DNA from 2 places in the Burkholderia theae genome. Region 1 is predicted to be linked to the other one. Evidence: predicted binding sites of a transcription regulator. Region 1 holds the regulator's gene; the other holds the start of a gene.
What was found. The regulator FNR, encoded in region 1, switches genes on or off when oxygen is low (the NO sensors DNR and NnrR bind a similar motif). The targets are predictions, from matches to a motif close to TTGATNNNNATCAA.
Positions count from the first base shown of each region.

Region 2: the regulator FNR is predicted to act here: its motif matches at 3,152-3,165, upstream of ACN22W_RS38035 (universal stress protein).

Region 1 covers NZ_CP183462.1:2,713,316-2,718,868, reverse strand. Annotated here, with positions in the region: gene ACN22W_RS29840 (aldo/keto reductase) at 1-876, opposite strand, end outside; gene ACN22W_RS29835 (LysE/ArgO family amino acid transporter) at 1,230-1,850, opposite strand; gene ACN22W_RS29830 (LysR family transcriptional regulator ArgP) at 1,957-2,850, shown strand; gene fnr (fumarate/nitrate reduction transcriptional regulator Fnr) at 2,911-3,657, opposite strand; gene ACN22W_RS29820 (universal stress protein) at 3,761-4,228, opposite strand; gene ACN22W_RS29815 (DUF3005 domain-containing protein) at 4,814-5,224, opposite strand; gene ACN22W_RS29810 (hypothetical protein) at 5,503-5,553, shown strand, end outside.
Region 2 covers NZ_CP183463.1:1,222,035-1,227,587, forward strand. Annotated here, with positions in the region: gene ACN22W_RS38015 (3-deoxy-D-arabino-heptulosonate 7-phosphate synthase) at 1-272, opposite strand, end outside; gene ACN22W_RS38020 (GNAT family N-acetyltransferase) at 413-967, opposite strand; gene ACN22W_RS38025 (DMT family transporter) at 1,202-2,119, shown strand; gene ACN22W_RS38030 (2-keto-4-pentenoate hydratase) at 2,199-2,960, opposite strand; gene ACN22W_RS38035 (universal stress protein) at 3,248-3,727, shown strand; gene ACN22W_RS38040 (DUF2964 family protein) at 3,739-3,930, shown strand; gene ACN22W_RS38045 (tetratricopeptide repeat protein) at 4,066-5,250, opposite strand.

The DNA.
Region 1 (5,553 bases):
CAGGCCGAGCTGCGCGAGCGATGTCGCGCTCGCGATCGGCGCGGTGATCGTCGGCCGCGCGATCTGCCACGCGAGGGCGACCGCGGCCGGCTGCGTGTCGTGCTTCGCCGACACGGCGTCGAGCGCCGCGAGAATGCGCAGGCCGCGTTCGTCGAGATAACCGGCGACGCGATCGCCGCGCACGCTCTTCTTCAGGTCGGCCTCGCTGCGGTATTTGCCCGACAGGAAGCCGCTCGCGAGCGCGTAGTAGTTGACGACGCCGAGCTTCAGGTCGCGCACGACCGGTTCGAGATCGCGTTCGTAGTCGGTGCGGTCGATCAGGTTGTACTCGGGCTGGATGACCTGGTACGCGGGCAGGCCGTCGCGCTGGCTGATGTCGGCGGCTTCGCGCAGGCGTGCGCCGCTGTAGTTCGATGCGCCGATGATGCGTACCTTGCCCGCGTCGATCAGTGCCTGGTACGCGCCGAGCGTTTCTTCGAGCGGGGCCGTGTCGGCGAGATCGCGATGCGAGAAATACAGGTCGATGTAGTCGGTCTGCAGGCGGCGCAGCGAATCGTCGGCGGCCTTCAGGATGTTGTCCTTGGTCAGCCCCGCGCGCGCGGCCAGCAGGCCGACCTTGGTCGCGATCACGACCTGTTCGCGCTTGCCGGAACGCTTGAGCCACTTGCCGATGATCGTTTCCGATTCGCCGCCGCTGTTGCCGGGCGCCCAGGCCGAATAGACGTCGGCCGTGTCGATGAAGTTGATGCCGGTCTCCGCGAGCGCGTCGAGCAGCGAAAACGATGCGTTCTCGTCGACGGTCCAGCCGAAGACGTTGCCGCCGAAGGCGAGCGGCGACACCTGGATGTTCGACGTGCCGAGGGTGCGTAGTGCCATGTTCTGCTCCGATATCGATGAGTGATGGGATCGAACTGCGGGATGGGCCAAAACGATCGCGGCGAGACGGGGGCGCGGTGCGGTTCCGCCGTGGTCGCGGGACACCGGACATTCTCGCCGATCGATCGGATTCGTGCAGGCGGCGCGGCGCCGCGATGGTGGGCGATTTGCGGCGAGTAACGGACGGTTCGTCCGTTACGCGAGCGCGTCGTACGGCCGCGTTGGATCGGGAGCGAATTTTTGTCGGCGGCTTGCGCGACGGGTGGCGAGCGGGAGGGCGGGCTGCCCCGGCGTTGCGCCGGAGCGGACGGGAAGACGGGCGGCAAGCAGCCGCCCGTGCGACGGCGAGCCGGTCAGCGCAACTGCACCGCCGCGAGGAACAGCACCATGCTGCCGATCGCGCCGTCCAGCACGCGCCACGCTACGGCCTTGCGGAACCACGGCGCCAGCAGTCGTGCGCCATAACCCAGCGCAAGGAACCACACGACGCTGACCGTCATCGCGCCGATCGCGAACGCGGACCGCGCGCCTTCCGGCTCGCGTGCGCCGGCCGTGCCGATCAGCAGGAACGTGTCGAGATACACGTGCGGGTTGAGCCACGTGAATGCGAGCGTCATCAGCACGACCGCCATGCCGCGCTGCGGCGGCGGTGCGACCGCGTCGCCGCGCACGTCGAGCGTTTCGTGGCCCGGCTTGAGCGCACGGCGCAGCGCGTTGATGCCGAACCACGCGAGATACGCGAGGCCGACATACAGCACCGCATGAACGAAGGTCGGATAGCGTTCGACGAGCGCGGACGCACCGCCGACGCCCGCGCCGATCAGGAGCATGTCCGACAGCGCGCACAGCAGCACGATCTTGCCGACGTGCGAACGCATGATGCCCTGCCGGAGCACGAACGCGTTCTGCGCGCCGATGGTGACGATGAGCGACGCGCACAGGGCGGCGCCGTGAGAGAAAGCAAGCCAGTTCATGATGACAGCGATAGCAGCAGTAGACGGAATAATCGGGTAGCGCTAGTCTGCGGTCAGCATGAAAATAAGAGAAGCTAAATCACCTAATGCAGATTAAGGAAATCTAATGCTCGACTACGCCCTGCTCGATGCGCTCTCGGCGGTGATCCGGTACGGCTCGTTCGAGCGCGCGGCCAAGGAGCTGAACGTCACGCCGTCGGCCGTGTCGCAGCGCGTGAAACTGCTGGAGGAGCGCGTCGGCAGCGTGCTCGTCAAGCGCGGGCAGCCGTGCGTCGCGACGACGTCCGGTGCGCTGCTGTGCCGGCATACCGAACGCGTGCAATTGCTCGAGGCCGAACTGGGCGGCCGGATGCCGGCGCTGCCGGGCTCGATCACGAGCGCATGGCCGATGTTGCGCGTGGCCGTCAACGACGACAGCGTCGCGACGTGGTTTATCGATGCGGTGGGGCCGTTCTGCACGGAGCGCGAGATGCTGCTCGACCTCGTGATCGACGACCAGGACTACACGGCGGCGCGCATTCGCGACGGCAGCGTACAGGGCGCGGTGACCGCGCAGGCCGAGCCGATTCAGGGCTGCCGCTCGACGCGGCTCGGGCGCATTCGATATCGCGCGGTGTGCTCGCCGGCATTTCACGAGCGCTATTTCGGCAAGGGCGTCACGCGCGACGCGCTGCGCCGCGCGCCGTGCGTGATGTTCAATCCGAAGGACGGCCTGCAGGCGCGCTTCATCCGGCGCGTGACGCGTGCGGACCTCGATCCGCCGCAGCACTGGATACCGCACGTCGCGGGCTACCTGCGCGCATGCGAAACGGGGCTGGGATGGGGAATGTGCCCGGACCGGATGGTCGATCGCCAACTGGCGGCGGGCGAACTGGTCGACATGTCGCCGGGACGAACCACCGACATCGATCTTTACTGGCAGAGCTGGCGCCTGTCGATCGGCTGGCTCGACGATTTCAGCGCGGCGCTCAAGACGCGTGCCGCGCTGTTTCTCGATTGATCGACGGCGCGATACGGGGGACGCGCGCGGCGCGCGGCAAGCGCGCGCCGGGCGACATCATCAGACTTGATGCAGGCCGTCGAAGTCGACGATCTGGACGTGGCGGCCCTGCATTTCGATCAGGCCGCGCTTCTGGAATTTCGACAGCGTGCGGCTGACCGTTTCGAGCGTCATGCCGAGATAGCTGCCGATGTCTTCGCGCGTCATCCGCAGGTTGAATTCCGACGGCGAGTAACCGCGCTTCAGGTAGCGCGACGACACGTCGAGCAGGAAAGCGGCGACACGTTCTTCGGCATTCAGTGAACCGAGCAGCATCGTTTGCGACGTTTCGCGCACGATCTGTTCGCTCATCAGCTTGTGCATGCGCAACTGCATCGAGCCGGCTTCCGAGCACAGCGTCTTGAGCGCGCTGTACGGAATCACGCAGACGGAGCTGTCTTCCAGCGCGACCGCGGTGCGCGGATGCGTGTCGTCGCAGATGCCGTCGAGGCCGAGCGCTTCGCCCGCGAGATGCAGGCCCGTGACCTGTTCGCGGCCGTCATGGCGTGTCGCGACGGTTTTCAGCGAACCCGAGCGCACCGCATACAGATTGTCGAATGCGTCGCCTTCGCGGAACAGCGCTTCGCCGCGCTTGACGGGGCGAGCCGCGCAGATGACCGACTCGAGGCGACTGAGTGCTTCGGGCGCCAGGCCCTGCGGCATGCACAGGTGCCGCATTGCGCACGACGAGCAGTGCGCGGCCTGGCGAGGAGCCCAGCTGCCGGCATGAGGCGTGGCGGCGGGACGTGTAGCGACGGGCGTCAGCATGATCGTTTACTCCGGCGTTGAATCGACGGAATCATTGTCCCACCGCAAATTGCCGCTGTCGGGTGACAAAACGTCGCGACCGCGCGCGCATGCCGAACGCCGTTCAGGCAGGTTGCTCGTCGACGTTGGCGGCCGCCGGAATCAGCAGCACGGGCAGCGTCGCGTGGCGCACGCATTGTTCGGCGATGCTGCCGAGCACGAGACGGCGGAACCCGCGGCGGCCGTGCGTGCCGAGCACCAGCAGATCGGCACCGAATGCCTTCGTGCCTTCGAGGATCAGCGACGACACGTCGTTGAGCGACGTTGCTTCGTTCAGCCGCGTCTCGCCCTTCACGCCCGCTGCCTGCATCAGCTTCGTGAAATCCTTCGCGAGCGCGTCGCCCTGCGCGACGAGCTGATCGCGCAGGATGGACGGATCGTAGCCGGGCACGTTGTAGTAGATCGCGGCGTTTTCGACGACGTAGAACGGTTGCAGCTCGGCGCCGTGTGCTTTCGCGAGCGCCAGCGCGGCATCGAATGCATGGCGGGACGTGTCGCTGCCGTCGACGGCAACCAGAATACGCTTGTACATAGTGTCTCCGAGTGGCGGGTTGAAACGAAGTCGGCCGGATGGCCGATCAGGCTCAGCATTGCTGCGAGGCAGAGTAAACCAATGGCGGGGACTTTGCAGTGCGGTGCCGGTCCTGCCGCGCGGCCGCGATGTTTCCGGTGCTGCGGAAGAGCAGCCATGCACGTGATGCAACCTGCGCTGCGCGACGCGTGTCGCATGGTCGGGTCGCATCCGTGGTCGGTGCAGTCTCCGCGAGGCGCTCGACAATCGAACGCATGACGAACACGGATGAAGACGGCATCGTCGCGTGGAACGAATGCGCGGGCATCGAAATCGCGCATCGCGCGACGCACGCATGCCGGTTCGACACGGCACAACAGCCAGTCTGACGAACCGCACGCATCGTTATTCAACCGCAACCGCGCCGTTTCGACATGACTTCGATCAACGGAGGTGCGTGATCGCGATGCGCGGCATGCATCGATCCGCCGGTGCCGATGCGCGGAATCGTTCGTTCGAGCACCCGTCGCGTGCGCCGATCCTCAACCATCGGCCGTCGACCGACGCCAGTTTGCAAACGAACGATCGATTCAAACGCCGCGCCGGCTACTTCGGCAAGGCCGTCAGCTCGATCACGCGCTCCGGCTTCCGCCCGTGGCCGGGCCAGTACGCGCTGCCGTACATCCGGTGGACGGGACCGAACTGCTGGTCGTCCGCGGGCGACGGCGCGGCGAAGCCTTTCTCGATCACCACGTAGCCCGCGCGCAGCGCGAATGCCGGATGGTTGCCGCCGGGGCGGCTGTCGAAACCGGCGAATCCGTCGCCGGCTTCGGGCACCGCATTGACGAGCGACGCGTTGCTGCCCGTGATCTGGTCGGGCGGGATCGGCCCGCCGCCGGCGAGCAGCCATGCTTCGCGGTTCTTGCCGTCGGTGTCGACCGTGCTGTCGTGGGTGTCGTCGTTGTCGAGCTCGACGCTGTGCGGATGCGCAAGACCTGTTTGACCGGATGGTTCCATCACGGCTCTCCTGGCGGCGAAGCGGTCCGGATCGAAGCAAATCCCGTTCCGGGCATGACGGGAAAAGGCGCGCGGGCGATCGCCGCGGTCGCGCGACGCGCACTGATTTGTCATGATTTATTTCAGCTAGAAGACGCGTTTTCTACAGAGTATGATTCTTTTCCTGCGAAGCGGCGACAGGGGATGCGATCTCGCCGCCTCTGCCCGCGCCGGGGCGCCGCAGCACCCTTAAAGACGGGTAGTGAACAACAAAGCAAGGGACTAGAGGTGGCGGACTCATGCAAGCGACTACTGCCTTCACGCACCGCGGTTATCTGTTGAACTGCGCG
Region 2 (5,553 bases), on a different replicon from region 1:
GCGGCCTGAAACGCGGGATCGCCGGATCGCGTATCCACGGCGTCGCGGATCATCCGCGCGAGCGCATCGACGAAGCGCTGCTGCAATTCCGCGCCGGGAGGCTGGCCGTCGCCGCGCAGGCGGCGCGCTTCCTCGATCGTAGTCGCCAGGACGGTGGCCGGGTTCGTGGCATCGGTCAGCGACGACGCGCTGTCGAGCGGCGGCAGGCGGTAACGCCGCGCGACGGTGCGCAGCGTTTCGTCGAGCAAGGCGGGAAGCGGTGTCAGCGACATGTCGGTTATCGGGGTGAGCGCGGTTCGCATGCCCGGGGTTCGGGCCGGGTCGCGCGATGATGTGCAACGTTATCACGACGGATCGGGTCGAGCCGATGGCGATGGGGTTGCGGCGGAGCGGGACGCGATCGCACGCAACATCAGTCGCGCGCAAAGTCCTTGGTCAATGTCTCGATCGTCAGGTTTTCGTCTCGCGGCATGCCGACGCCGGCGTCGAACGGGTAGCGCATCAACTCGCCGGTTCGCGCGTAACCGCGGCGCAAATAGAAGTCGATCAGTTCGTGACGCACCGACAGGACGACCATGACAGCCTTCCCGATGTTCCAGCGCCGGCGGGCGAATTGCTCGGCCTCGTTCAGCAATGCTTTCCCGAGTCCGTGGTCCTGCATGGCCGGCGATACGGCCAGCGTACCGATGTAGGCCGCGTCTCCGGTTGCCTTGACTTCGATGCAGCCGGCAATGCGTCCTTCCACCTCCGCGACCAGCAATACGGAATCCGGTGCCTGCAACGTATCGACGAGCTGGGACGACGTAATCCGCGGGCCTTCGATGATCGCCGCTTCGTGCGTCCATCCGGCCGCGGTTGTCGTCGGGCGGTACGCTGCGTTGACCAGTTGAACGAGTGCGTCGACGTCGTGTTCGTTCGCTGCTCGGTAGCGGGCGGGGCCCTTGATCGCGCCGGTCGTTTCACCCATTGAATCACTCCGTTTTCGTTGCCGCGGTTCGTCCTGAACGTCACGTCAGCCAAGGATATATGAACCGCCGAACGAAGCCGGCATCCGTCAGGCGCGGCCGACCACACGGCAATCCATATTTCGCATCGTGCTGAAGCGTTCGCGCCCGGCCGCCGACATAATCCGCTCATACGACCCGAAGTGAAGCGGGCCGATCCCAACCTCGCCACGGACCGCTAACGCGAGCGACCCGACATGCAGCCAGCCGTGCCCCGCGGCCATCCCGCCGTCGCCGATCTGCTCCTGCTCCTGACGCTCTCGACGTTATGGGGTGCGTCCTACACGTTTATCCGGATCGGCGTCGCAACGATTCCGCCGCTGACGCTGATCGCCGCGAGGACCTTGATCGCGGGCTCGGTGCTGCTGCTGTGGATGCGCATCCGGCGCATTCCGATGCCGCGCGACCTCGCGGTCTGGCGTCGCTTCGTCGTGCAGGCGCTGTTGAACAGCGTCGTTCCGTTCACGCTGATCGCGTGGGCCGAGCGTTCGGTTGAAGCCGGTCTCGCGACGATCCTCAATTCCGCGTCGCCCGTGCTCGCGTTCGTCGGCACCTGGCTGATCACCCGCCACGAACCGCTGACGTCGCGGAAGCTGTTCGGCGTCGTCGCGGGGCTGGTCGGTATCTCGCTGGTGGTCGGCGTCAGCGCGTTCGACGGACTCGGCCGGCAACTCGTCCCGCAACTGGCGATCGTCGCGGCGACCGTCTGCTACGCGGGCGCGGCCATCTACGGGCGGTCGTTCAACGGGTTGTCGCCGGCGGCGCCGGCTGCCGGCTCGCTCATGGTTGGCGCGATCGTGCTGGTGCCCGCCAGCATCGTCGTCGACCGACCGTGGACGCTTCATCCGTCGTGGCAATCGCTGCTGGCGCTGGCGGCGCTCGCGGTCTTCTCGACGGCGCTGGCGTTCGCCATCTACTTCCGGCTGGTCCAGACGCTCGGCTCGGTCGGCACGACGGCGCAAGCCTATCTGCGGGTTCCGATCGGCGTCGGCATCAGCATCGTGCTGCTCGGCGAGTCGCTGTCGGTGTCGGCGTGGCTGGGGCTCGGATGTGTGGTCGCGGGCGTGGCCGCGATGACGCTGCCGTCACGCAAGGCCGGGCAGCAACGCACCTGACGACCGCAACGAAGCGGGCCGCGCGTCCATCGCACCGCGGCAAGCGGCAGGCCGGGCCTGTCCGCGTGCCGCGCGCGCATCACGCCGTCAACGTCACCGACAGACTGCCGAGCTCGCCGAAGCGGACCGTCAGCGCATCGCCGAGCGGCACGTCGATCGCGCCCGCGTACGAGCCCGTCGTGACGATCTGACCGGCGCGCACGGCATCGCCGCGCGACGCGAGGAAATTGACGAGCCATACCAGCGGTTTCAGCGGATCGCCGTCCGGATGGCGGCCGTCGATCGCGCGGTTCAGCGCGCCTTCGAACGACAGCGCCAGCGTCGCGAGCGGCACGTTGAGCCCGTCGTGCACGACCGGGCCGACGCACAGCCCCTGGTTGAACTGGCCGTCGGCCAGCAGCTCGAATTTCGATGCGCGCGCCGGCTCCGCATAGCGGCAGCCGAGCACCTCGAGCACGATGCGCACTTCACGGATCGCGTCGCGCACGTCCTGCTCGTCGTACGGCTGCTCGCGTGCGGGCAGGTCGCGATCGAGCACGAAGGCGATTTCCGGTTCGATCCGCACGATCGGCCCGCCGACGACGCGGTACGGCGCATCGGCTTCGCGGATCGTCGACGCGAAGATCGGCGCGAGGATCACGCGATCGGGCGGCGGCAGCGCGCATTTCCATCCGCCGACGGGTTCGCCGAGCAGGTCGGCAACGCGCTGCTGGATCGCGAGCGCGGTGTCGACGTCCTCGGGATGCAGTGCATCGGGCAACAGCGGGCCGGGCTGGCCGGCATGGCGGGCGGCGACGAGATGCTGGGCGGCGCCGTCCACGCGTTCGGTAGTCGTTGTCATGTCGGTTGAGCGAGTTGAAGGTGAGCCGGCAAAAAAGGGCCGGACGAAAGTCGCACAGTCGATGATAGCGCCTTCGGCACGGTCGCAGTGTGGCGGCCGCTCGCCGGGCAGGCGTGTAACCCGGGGGGGCAGGCGCGAGGTGCGGACGCGTACGACGCGTCGCTTTGCCACATGGCCGGGCCCCGCACGGCTTGACCGCCGTCAACATTCGAACCCGCCATCCGCCGATGATGGTGACATGGCCGCGCGCGACAGGGCGCGCGGCAGTTCACCCCAGCGAGGTTCGCATGTACGAGAAGATCATGGTAGCCGTCGACGGCAGCGCTTCGTCGAGACAAGCGCTTGCCGAGGCATTGAAGGTGGCACTGGCGGGCGACGCGCACGTCAGCGTCGTGTATGTGGTCGACAAGTCGGTGCTGTTCACTTACGCGGGTCGCATCGACCCGCATGCGCTCGTCGAGGAAATCCGCGGCGACGGGTTCAAGGTTTTGCGCGAGGCCGAGCAGATCATCGCGCTGGCCGGTGCGAAGGGCGAAGCCGAACTCGTCGAGACCGAGAGCATCGGCGAGGACATCGCGGAACGCCTGCAGCGCTACGTGAAGGAGCGCGGGATCGATCTCGCGGTGGTCGGCACACACGGGCGGCGCGGCATCCGCCGCGTGCTGCTCGGCAGCGTCGCCGAGCGCTTCGTGCGCGGCTCGAAGTGCCCGGTGTTGCTGATTCGCGGCGATGACGCCGACGTGTCGGCCGCCGCTGCTGCTGCGTAACGCGGCGCGCGATGATACGCCGTCAGTACCGGATCGTCGTCGCGGCGATTGCCGTGTTCGTGTCGCTCGCGGGGATGATGGCCGTCGTGACCGGGCTGCTGTTCGATGCAACGATGGCGCTGCGCGGCGGCGCCATCGCGTTGGTCGTCGGCGTGGCCGGCTTCGTCGTGATGCTCAATCCGGGCGCGAAAGGCGAGGAATGACGCGCGCGTGCACGGCCGGTTTCTTTCGGCCGACGTTGCCGGAAGCGGCCGGCAACCGCTTTGCGAAAGATCGGCGATAGCCGCCGCCACGCCGGCGTCATTGCTTCGCGCAGCCATGCCGCGCGGTTGTTCCGTTTACTCGCTTGCCGTACCCGGCGCTTTCGCGCCGTCCTGCCCGACCTGTATCTCCAGCCGCTTCAGCGCTTCCGCCAGCTCCGCGTTCTTCGGCTGAATCTTCGCCGCCTGCGCGAACGCATTGCGCGCTTCATCCTGGCGGCCCAGTTTCCACAGCACTTCGCCCTTGTGCGTCAGGCCGGTTGCATAGGCTTCGCGCGCGTCGCTGTCGTCGTCGCTGTTCTTCGCGAAGATCGCGATCGAGCGGTCGAACCACGTGAGCGCTTCGTCGTTGCGACCGAGGCGATACAGCGCCCAACCCTTGCTGTCCAGCGCATACGCATCGTCCGGGGATTCCGCGAGATGCGCATCGATCATCGCGAGCCCGCGATCGACGGCGATACCCGCGTCGGCGAGGCGATAACCGATGTCGTTCCGGCGCTCGTCGGGGATGTCGCCGAGGTCGAGCACGGCGGCGACGCGGCCCGCATCGCGGTCGGCGATCGCGAGTGCCAGCAGCTTGGTGACGATCTGCTGCCGCAGTTCGGTGCTGATCCGGTCGCCGTTGGCGACCAGGCTGCCGAGGTATTGCGTGTACAGGTCCGGCGCACCCGGATCGCTCTGGCTGTTCGCGATGGCCGCACCCGGGCCTGCGCACCAGTCGGTGTCGGCTGAACCGGCGAGTATCCCCGTGTAGAGATTGATGTTCCGCGGCGTGCGCGATTGCGCGTAGTAGCTGTAGCCGTTGGCATCCGAGTAGCCGCACGCGAGATATTCGCGGTCGACGTCCAGCACATACGGAAAGCCACGGAGCGGCGCCTTGCCGGATGAATCTTCCAGCCGGAACGATTCGCCCATGTCGCCTTCGCCGATGATCGGGTTGAACACCCATTGTTTCTCCGGATGCGATTTCGGCAACCGGATCTTGACGGTGCGCCCGGCGGCGTTGGTCGTGCCGAAGATCACGCTGTCGTGCTGGTCCGGCTTGACGGGCAGGCCCGCGATGACCTGTCCGGGCAGGAACAGCCGGTAGCGCGCATTCGGCAGCGGCTGGTGCGTGACGGGGTCGCGCAGCACGAACTGGTGTACGTAGGCGCCTTTCCCGAACGACGCGGTCGGCGCGACGTAGGTGCGAGCGTGGGCAGCGGGCAGCGCGGCGCAGCCAAGCGCGGCGGCAACGAGCGTGGCGAGAAGACGTGATGTCATGGATTTTCGGTTCTTATAAGTGAAGGTGTTATTGACCGACGGCCGGAAATGCGTCGAACGACAGGCGCCGCCGTCGGCACACGGCGGCTGCGGCCAGCGAATCCTGCTGCGGATCGCCGGGTCGTCCAATGCAGTTCAATGCGGATTCCGTTCACCACCGCGCGTGGGACGAGGCAGATAGACGGATGATGCGGGAATGCAGCGAGCAGCATAACAGGCCGTGCGATGAAGTCCCGTCCCATTGGGTTTCGTCGTTGCGGACGAGAGAACGATATCGTGATCTGTCGATCCGCTCGGCGATCT